3 regions of the Psychrobacter sp. PSi21 genome follow, and region 1 is predicted to be linked to each of the others. Evidence: predicted binding sites of a transcription regulator. Region 1 holds the regulator's gene; each other region holds the start of a gene.

What was found. Region 1 encodes PhoB, which activates phosphate uptake and scavenging genes when phosphate is short. Its sites were predicted from a motif close to TGTCATNAANCTGTCATAA; they were not measured.
Region 2: the regulator PhoB is predicted to act here: its motif matches at 1,607-1,625, upstream of pstS (phosphate ABC transporter substrate-binding protein PstS).
Region 3: the regulator PhoB is predicted to act here: its motif matches at 1,902-1,920, upstream of ACFI32_RS10445 (inorganic phosphate transporter).

Annotation. Positions count from the first base shown of each region.
Region 1 covers NZ_JBHNYR010000013.1:67,063-70,351, forward strand. The annotation lists gene phoR (phosphate regulon sensor histidine kinase PhoR) at 1-966, opposite strand, end outside; gene phoB (phosphate regulon transcriptional regulator PhoB) at 976-1,683, opposite strand; gene dtd (D-aminoacyl-tRNA deacylase) at 1,784-2,236, opposite strand; gene asd (archaetidylserine decarboxylase) at 2,364-3,200, shown strand; gene ACFI32_RS10225 (DUF1287 domain-containing protein) at 3,258-3,289, opposite strand, start outside.
Region 2 covers NZ_JBHNYR010000001.1:462,849-466,137, forward strand. The annotation lists gene pstC (phosphate ABC transporter permease subunit PstC) at 1-257, opposite strand, end outside; gene pstS (phosphate ABC transporter substrate-binding protein PstS) at 379-1,533, opposite strand; TPP riboswitch at 1,861-1,996, shown strand; gene thiC (phosphomethylpyrimidine synthase ThiC) at 2,244-3,289, shown strand, end outside.
Region 3 covers NZ_JBHNYR010000014.1:11,066-14,354, reverse strand. The annotation lists gene ACFI32_RS10450 (ATPase) at 1-1,407, shown strand, start outside; gene ACFI32_RS10445 (inorganic phosphate transporter) at 2,090-3,289, shown strand, end outside.

The sequences.
Region 1 (3,289 bases):
ATTGTCCTCAGTACCGATATCAAGGGTGATGTTGTGACCGTATTCTTTGTTATAAACGAGCGCGTCATCATACAGCTGGCTCAGCAGCTTATGCATGTCAATTTCAGTCAGCTCAGGCTTTTCTTCATTCTCTAGTCGTGACAACAGCAGCAAGTCATTCACAATGCTGTTCATCCGTGCCGTTTGCTGCGTCATCAGTGCCATGCCACGTTGCCACTGCGGGGCGATGTCTGGCTGGTCTGAAAAGGTTTCTAAATAGCCCATCAATACGGTCAGCGGGGTACGCAGCTCGTGCGAGACATTGGCAACGAAGTCGCGGCGCATTTGCTCTAAGTGCTGCAGGCGCGTCACATCATAGATGATCAGCAGCTTTTCACCACCAAAATGGGTCACTTCGCATTTAAGATAGCGGCCTGGTGTTTTCCATGAGACCAAATGAATACCATTGTTGGGCGCGGCGGTGGTTTGGTAATACTCGCGAAACTCAGGCACGGTAATGAGATTAAAGATACAGTTGCCCTGATCGCTGGACTCTAAAGACAATAGGTTTTCTGCGGCTTGGTTCCACCACTCCAGCCCATCGGTGTCATTTAACAAAATCACCGCGTCTTGTAGCGCCAATAGTGAGCTACGAATTTTTTTGACCAGTCCCATCATTTTTTGTTGGGTGATTTTTTCTTGCTGGCGGTTTTGGTAGAGCTGATGTGCCACCACGCTCAGGCCGCCGAGCATGTCAGGCGGTGAGGTATTGGTGGGTTTTTTGACCCATTCATCAAAGGTATGCAGCGCGTACATGCGCCAAAAAATATACAGCAGTAGCGCAATGATGATACTGATCAGTAGATATGATGTGTATAAACCCAGCGCCACGCCCACAGCCAGCGAAAACAGCAGCCAGCGCAGATCTGCCAGCAATAACGCGTAGCGGTGCGTTTGCTGTTGCTCGTCGTCTTTTGGCGTCATCATCAGTTGCTACTATGCCTCGCTTTCGCTCATATTCGAAAAGCGGTAGCCTGTGCCGCGTACCGTCTGGATCAGACCAGCACAGTCATAAGGCTGAAGCAATTTGCGCAAGCGGCGAATATGGACATCAATGGTGCGATCTTCAATATAGACATTACCGCCCCACACTTGATCGAGCAGCTGAGTGCGGGTATAAGCGCGGTCTGGGTGACTCATAAAAAACGCCAGCAAGCGGTACTCAGTTGGGCCGATATCGATCACTTTACCATCAGCACTGACACGCTGGCTTTTTGGGTCAAGGCTCAGGCGCGATACGGTGATCGGCTTGTCAGCTGAGAGCGCGCTACTGCGGCGCAGTACCGCTTTGATACGTGATACCAGCTCGCGGGTCGAAAAGGGCTTGGTAATATAGTCATCCGCGCCCGCGTCTAAGCCGTGCACTTTGTTGTTTTCCTCACCTTTGGCGGTGAGCATGATGACTGGTATCTCAGAGAGCAAGTCATCTTTTTTGAGCATACGGCAAAAATCGATGCCGCTTTTATCGCCGGGCAGCATCCAATCAAGCAAAATCAAGGCAGGACGATGATCCACCACTTGCTGATGCGCCTCAGAGATATCCGCCGCCTGCAAACAGACAAACCCTGCCATCTCTAGTGTCATCACAATCATCTCGCGAATTGCAGGTTCATCCTCAACGATTAAAATCTGCTCACTTTGCATACGGCTGCCTCATGGTTTGGGTATAAAAAACGATAAATACTCGCCACTATGCGCTTATTAAACGGCCTTTTTATGACGACTTGATGACAATTTGACGGTATCACACTTCTAACAAAAAATTCAGGGGGCCATCATTGGCACTCTCAACCAACATAGTAGCACCAAACTGTCCGCACGCCACCTGTGGGTACTGCGTTTTTGCATAGTCGGTCAGCGCGGCAAACAGCGCACGCGCTTTATCTGGTGCCATAGCCTCTTCAAAGTCAGGACGGCGGCCCTTGTTGGTCTTAGCCATCAAGGTGAACTGCGATACCAATAAAAGCCCGCCACCTGCTTGCTGTACGTTATAATCCAGTAGCCCTTTTTTGGCAGGATCATCATGGTTTTCAAAAATGCGGTAAGTGAGTATTTTGTCAATCAAACGCTTGGCGGCTGCAAGGTCATCATCATGCCCCAAACCAATATAAGCCAATACGCCGTGTTCAATCGCACCAACGACGTGTCCCTCGACCGTGACGCTGGCATGACTGACGCGCTGGATCAATGCTTTCATAAATTATCTCCTTAACAGATTGTGGTGGTACAGGCAGCCAACCCGCGTGATAATATAAACTTATCTGTACGTATTTTGATGCGCCGCCATCGGCGTTTATATTAACCTTTACTTTGGTAGCCTTGTTATGACCTTATTTACCACGATCCAGCAATTTGTACCACAGCAGCAGTTGAGCGAAGTGGCTGGGCGCTTGGCCGCCAGTCGCCATCCCTTAGTCAAACGTGCGTTTATCCGTAGTTTTGCCAAAGCCTATCATGTTAAATTAGATGAATATGAGCGTCAAAGCCTCAATGCGTATGACAGCTTTAATGACTTTTTTACCCGCGAGTTAAAAGACGATGCGCGTATCATCGACCCCACGCCAGATGGTATCGTCAGCCCAGCGGACGGCGTCATCTCTCAAATGGGTCAGATCGAAGATTACAAGCTGCTCCAAGCCAAAGACCGTTACTATGACATCGGCCAGCTACTGGCGGACAGTGATGATGGCAGCTACTTTGCCGATGGCAGCTTTGCTACGGTTTATCTTGCACCCAGCAATTATCACCGCGTCCACATGCCGTTTGCAGGTACGCTAACCAAAACGCGCTATGTGCCCGGCACGCTTTTTTCAGTCAATACCACCACCGCAGCCAACATCCCTGACTTGTTTGCGCGCAATGAGCGCTTGGTGTGTTTGTTTGACACCGCTTATGGCAAAGCGGCCGTGGTGATGGTCGGCGCGATGATCGTCGCTGGGATTGAGACCGTCGCGACGGGCAAGATCAGCCGCAGCCCCGACATCCAAGAAGCCACGCATGACATACTATTGGCACAAGGCGATGAGCTGGGACGCTTTTATTTGGGCTCAACAGCGATTGTGATATTACCAAAAGCCGCTGGGGCCATGTGGCAGGTCGATCTGGCACCAACCACCCCAGTACAAATGGGTCAACTGATGGGTATGACCAACCTCGTGTAACCCTCAAATGGCTCTCAGTAATGCACGCTCATCGGCGGCTGGTATGGCGCGGATTGATCATGATTGATACCGAAAATGAGTATGGATGG
Region 2 (3,289 bases), on a different contig from region 1:
GCCATAATGGAGGTGACGACCGTACCGTAAATTGGTGCCAGCGCCCCGTACTCACCCGCCACTGGGTCCCAATTATTGCTGGTATAAAAGTCAAAACCAAACGCCTGCATACTTGGCCATGCACCAACGATCAGTGACAGCAAAATCGCGCCTAAGCTGAGCAACACAAAAATTGCGGCTGCCTTGGTCGTATTTACAAACACCGCATCCCAGCGTTTTTGTTTGGACAGTTGTGTTTGTAGGTCAAGCTCTGCCATATCTACCTCAATAATTGCGTTGATAAGCACCGTTTAATACAAACGATTTTGATAAAAACGACTAAACGACGCTTGCAGCTTGCCCGTTAGCAAAACCACAAACGTCGGTCACACCAGCTGATTATTGTGGGGTATAGACTGGATTGCCGTCTTTATCCACCACTTGCTTCCAGCTGTCTTTGAACAAAGCAACTGCTTTATCAGAGAATGGTACATAGTCAAGATCGGTCGCTGCCGCGTCGCCTTGATCATACGCCCAGTTAAAGAAGTTCAGCACGCCAGCCACTTGTTTTGGATCTTGTGGTTGCTTGTGTACCAAAATAAAGGTTGCAGCAGCGATCGGCCATGCTTGATCGGTTTCTGAGTTGGTAATGACTTTATAAAAGCCTTTTTGCTGTGACCAATCAATATCACCTGCCGCGGCGAAGCTGTCGATAGATGGCTGTACGATGTTGCCTGCGGCATTTTGTAGCGCCACATGTGACATATTGTTTTGTTTGGCATACGCGTATTCGACATAGCCAATAGAGTTTTGCATACGGTTGACATAGCTGGCCACGCCTTCGTTGCCTTTACCTGCCGCGCCGCGATCTGAGGTTGGCCATTTGACCGTTTTGTCAACGCCGACATCGCTTTGCCATTCTGGTGATACTTTGGCTAAATAATCGGTGAAGTTAAAGGTCGTACCTGAACCATCTGAGCGGAATACGGTGGTGATTGGGCTGTCTGGTAGTGTCAAATCAGGGTTCATTGCCGCGATAGCAGGGTCATTCCATTTGCTGATGTTGCCCAAATAGATATCGGCCAATACTTTACCGTCCAGTTTTAACGCGCCAGGCTCAATACCTTCAATGTTCACCACGGGTACCACGCCGCCGATAACCGTTGGGAATTGGATAAGGCCTTCAGCATTTAGCTCTTCTGGCGTCATTGGCGCATCAGAGGCACCAAAGTCAACCGTACCTGCGGTGATTTGCTTGATACCACCTGATGAACCGATTGACTGATAGTTCACCTGACCGCTGGTCGCTGCATTGTAGTCAGCTGACCACTTAGCATAGATAGGCTGCGGGAAAGAAGCGCCAGCGCCTGTAATGCTCATTGAGACTTTGTCGCTGTCTACAGCAGCGGCGGTTGTGGCGGTGCTTTCAGTGCTATTTGCGGTGGCAGTTGCTGCGCTACTATCCGTCGCGGGCTCTGCTGTATCGGTTGATTTATTACATGCCGTGAGCATTAATGCACCACTGACGGCCACTGCTAATAACGAATAACGCATGTAAAACTCCTAAAGTTTAACAACTGCACAAAAAATGTATTGCCTGTGATATGCGATGTATTTTGCCAAGCTTTGATGACAGTTTGATGACAGCGAGTGACACAGCATCGTTATTAAAAACATTTTTAAAATCAAAATCTTAAATAGCATGCACCGTTCTGATTACGCGCATCCTGACCAAAAAAGGACATCTATTGATATTTTTTATAATCGCTTAAAGCGTCGCGCTTGATGTGGCAAAACACGCGGCAGGGTCATCACAACTGGCCGTCAAATAAGATTGGCGGCAGTGATAGAAGTTTGTTAGTATGAAGATGATTCACAACACTGACAGACTCGGGGTGCGGTGTAGCACAGCTGATCTGCTAGCAATAGCAGCACAGTCAATACTACATTCGCTGAGATTTCACCCGCCGAACCTGATGCGGTTAGTACCGACGCAGGGAAGTCTTAAGCACTTTGTTATTGATGACAACGGATGCGTAGAAATACCTTTTTATCATCATTATTGTCTTGATATGCGTGATGCATGACGAGATAAGAAAAGAGAATAAAAAGCGGCGTCCCCTATGTTATGACCACCAGCCGCGACGATATTTTTTAGTCGCTGTTAGGTACTCATCATATAAATTTGTCTGAATGATGAATGCCTACCCCCGCAGATACTGGCGGTGTTGCCTTACCACAAGACCAACACGCTAGGACATCATATGAGCACGTCAAACGCGATCAATACTGCTACCACCCATATCCCAGCTGAGCCAACAGACAGCAAAACAGACAAAAAAGCCGATGCACTAAAAACGCCTGCCCACCGCGCTGCCAGTGATGCGCGCTTTGAAGAAGACGCACGCGATTTGCACCGCATCCTACCCGCCTCAAAGAAAGTCTATATCGAAGGCTCAAGACCTGATATCCAAGTACCCATGCGCGAAATCAGCCTGTCTGATACCCCCGTTGGTGGTACAGGCGATAAAGATGGCGAGCACAACCCGCCGTTTTATGTTTATGACACCTCAGGCGTCTATACCGATCCCAATGTCGAGATTGATCTGACTCGCGGTCTACCCAAACTGCGTGAAAACTGGATCGCTGAGCGCGGCGACACCGAGCAGCTAAGCGGTCTATCCAGCTCATACGGGCAAGCACGCGCCCGCGATATCACTACTGCCAACCTTAGATTTGCCCACATCGACAAACCACGCCGTGCCAAAGCAGGACAGAATGTCACACAGATGCATTACGCGCGCCGCGGCATCATCACCCCTGAGATGGAATATATCGCCATTCGTGAGACGCAAAAACAGCATGAGCTGACCGATATGCGCCAACACGATGGCGAGAGCTTTGGGGCCAACACGCCTACGACCATCACCCCTGAGTTTGTCCGTGATGAAGTGGCGGCTGGACGCGCCATCATCCCCAATAATATCAACCACCCTGAGTCTGAGCCGATGATCATCGGTCGTAACTTCTTGGTAAAAATCAACGCCAATATCGGTAACTCGGCATTAGGCTCTTCTATTGATGAAGAAGTGTCCAAAATGACGTGGGCGACGCGTTGGGGCGGCGATACCATTATGGATTTGTCCACGGGCAACCATATTCATGAAACCCGTGAATGGTTAATCCGCAACTCACCTGTGCCCATCGGTACCGTGCCGATTTATCAAGCACTGGAAAAAGTCGATGGCGTCGCTGAGGATCTGACGTGGGAAATCTTTCGCGACACTTTGATTGAGCAAGCCGAGCAAGG
Region 3 (3,289 bases), on a different contig from region 1:
TATCAGCCGCTGTGGCAAGCACATACCAAAGCGATGCCGCGTCATGGTGATGTAATGGTGTATTTTGGCAACTGGTATGCCGACCTTATCTACAATGTCATGCGCATGACTCGTCAGCAAGCGGACGACGATAACCAAAAAAGCACGAAGAAGAGCGCAGCCAAAAAAGGCAAGCGCAAGGCCAAAAAAATCACCACCTCAGAGGATAGGGTCAGTCAATGGCAGCAATATCTCAAACAGCAGCTACGTGAGTTACAATCCTTTGAGCATGATCTTGCGACCAATCAAACCAAGCTATTAAAGTGCTGGTTTCACGTCGATGATGATACGCTGCAAGAGCGGATCACGGATAAAGAAGCCGATCCAGAATATCTCTATCAAATCGACTGGCGTGATAAGGATACCTTAACCCAGTTTAATCAAGTGGCTGCCAGTATCATTCGTCAACAAGGCGATTGGGTCATCATCGATGGCGCGGACAAAGCGCAAGCCACCAATCAATTTTGTCACGAAGTCTTGCAAGCCATGCAGTCGGCGTTAGTCAGTAGCCGCGTGCCAACTGATGAACCTGCCAGTGACACGAGCGATGGCAATCTTGATGCTGATATACCGCCCTTAAGCACCGCTACCGTGGTCGATTGTGACCACTTACCAAGCGCACATGGCGATGCGACGTTCACGCCCGTCGATATTCCTGATGTGTTGACTGACATCGATGACCCTGACTTGGACAAATCTGAGTATCAAGACGAGCTGGCAGACAAACAAACCAAGCTGGCAGCACTATTACGGGCACGCGGCGGTCGTCATGTGGTATTTGCCTTAGAGGGGATGGACGCAGCTGGCAAGGGCGGGGCGATCAAAAGGCTGGTTGCGCCATTAGATCCGCGTGAATACCAAATCTACAATATCGGTGCGCCGATGCGCTATGAGCTTCAGCACCCTTATCTGTGGCGCTTTTGGACACGACTACCTAATGAAAAGACAGATCGGATCAGCCGTATTGCGATTTTTGATCGTACTTGGTATGGCAGGGTATTGGTCGAGCGGGTGGAGGGCTTTGCCATTGAGGCACAGTGGCAACGCGCTTATGCAGAGATCAACCGTTTTGAAGCAGATTTGGTGTCTGCTGGCACGATAGTCATCAAATATTGGCTAGCGATTGATAAAGATGAGCAGCTCGACCGTTTTGAAGATCGCCGTGATACGCCGCATAAGCAGTTTAAACTGACTGATGATGATTGGCGCAACCGTGACAAATGGTCGGATTATGTCCAAGCGGCTGCAGACATGCTGGCACATACCAACACCACTGCTGCGCCGTGGTGCGTGATTGCCACCAACGACAAGCGCACGGCGCGTTTGCAAGTGCTTGATCATGCTATTGAGCAATTAGAAAGTCTTTGAGTCTGATCAACGCATCATGTGATGACGCATGAGCGCAATAATATTTGTCAATATGCGGCGGTGATGATGGCGTGTTTGCCACCGCATGATTGGTATACAGTTGTTGTTCAAATAGTATCAAAGTGAGCCAAATATCCCAATTTGGACATTTTTTTTGACAATAAGCCGTTAATATCTACCACTACTCAATAAAAAGGGCAAAAGAAACAGCTGGATACGAGGACAAATTTGTAAGTATGACCGCTTGATCATGCATTTTTTGTTAATTTTTAATATAATAGGCAGCCAACATGAGCAGGTTTGGAAGTGTAAATCCGCTAGAGCGCAGTTACCACCAGCTCTCCAGCCATTATTGACACTATGATTATTAGCATATTTGGCTGATAATCGACTTTTAAAATCGCTCGGATATACTGTGGGCAGTTAAGCCGCAAGAAAATGAAATCGATAGATTTAATCATTTTACTTGCGGCTTAGTGTTATATTGGCGGCCGTTATGACAGTTGCCTCAGAGGCAGTGGCCTGTGTGCTGGATAAAAAGCGGCCATTTGCCAAGACTGCCTGATATTGCAACATTGTACCAACGGCCAATGTGTCTTTGCTCATGTGTCCATGCAGCAGCCATTGGCCGCGTTATCAATCGCATTATTCTTCAATAAGCTTACGCAGGGCGTATCAACCTATGGGTATTAGCAGCAGTTCTACAGAGCCTACCAAACAAGTCGGCTCTATGAGAATTAATCTATTTTTTGCCATCCTTCTGATAGCAATGACTGGTTACTTTTTATGGTGGGGTCTTGACTACACCATGCATCAGCAGAGTATGTTATTTCTCATAGCCACCGCATTTGGTGTGTTTATGGCCTTTAACATCGGTGGTAATGACGTTGCCAACTCGTTTGGCACATCAGTGGGTGCAGGTACGTTGACCATTCCGCAAGCGCTTGGTGTGGCCGCGATATTTGAAGTCTCAGGTGCCGTCTTGGCAGGTGGCGAGGTAACCGATACCATTCGTAAAGGTATCGTAGATTTGGATGGTATGTCAGTCACGCCAAACCAGTTTATTTACGTCATGCTGTCAGCTTTGATTGCAGCGGCGTTTTGGTTGCTGTTTGCCACGCGTAAAGGCTTGCCCGTATCGACCACGCATTCGATCATCGGTGGTGTGATTGGTAGCTCTATTATTCTAGGCTATGACTTGGGCGGTAGCGGTTCAGCATTGTCCACAGTTGACTGGAGTACGGTAGGCCAGATTGCCATCTCTTGGGTGCTCTCTCCTGTGCTTGGCGGCGTGTTAGCCTACCTTTTATACGGTCAAATTAAGAAAAACATCATTGATTATAATGATATGGCCGAAGCCCGTATTGAAGATTTTAAAGCCGCCAAAAAAGCGCTCAAGAAAAATCACAAAGAGTTTTTTGATCAGCTTTCAGAATCTTTGCAGTTGTCATATACGTCAGCAATGCTACGCGACCAAGAAATTTACAAAGACGACGACTGTACGCGTGAAGATTTGGAAACGGATTACTATCAAAATCTGTATGATATCGAGCGCGAGCGTAATGACTTAGACACGCTAAAAGCGTTGAAAAAATGGGTGCCGCTGATTGCCGCTATGGGCGGGGTAGTCATGACCGCGCTGGTTGTGTTCAAAGGTTTGAAAAACGTCAACAGCAACCTGACCAACTTGCATGGCTTCTTATTCATGGGCATGGTTGGCGCGCTGATCTGGCTGGCGACCTTTATCTACACTAAGAGTATTCGCGGCAAGCATAAAGAAGATTTGAGCAAAGCCACCTTTATTATGTTCAGCTGGATGCAGGTCTTTACCGCATCAGCGTTCGCCTTCAGTCATGGTTCAAACGATATTGCCAACGCCGTT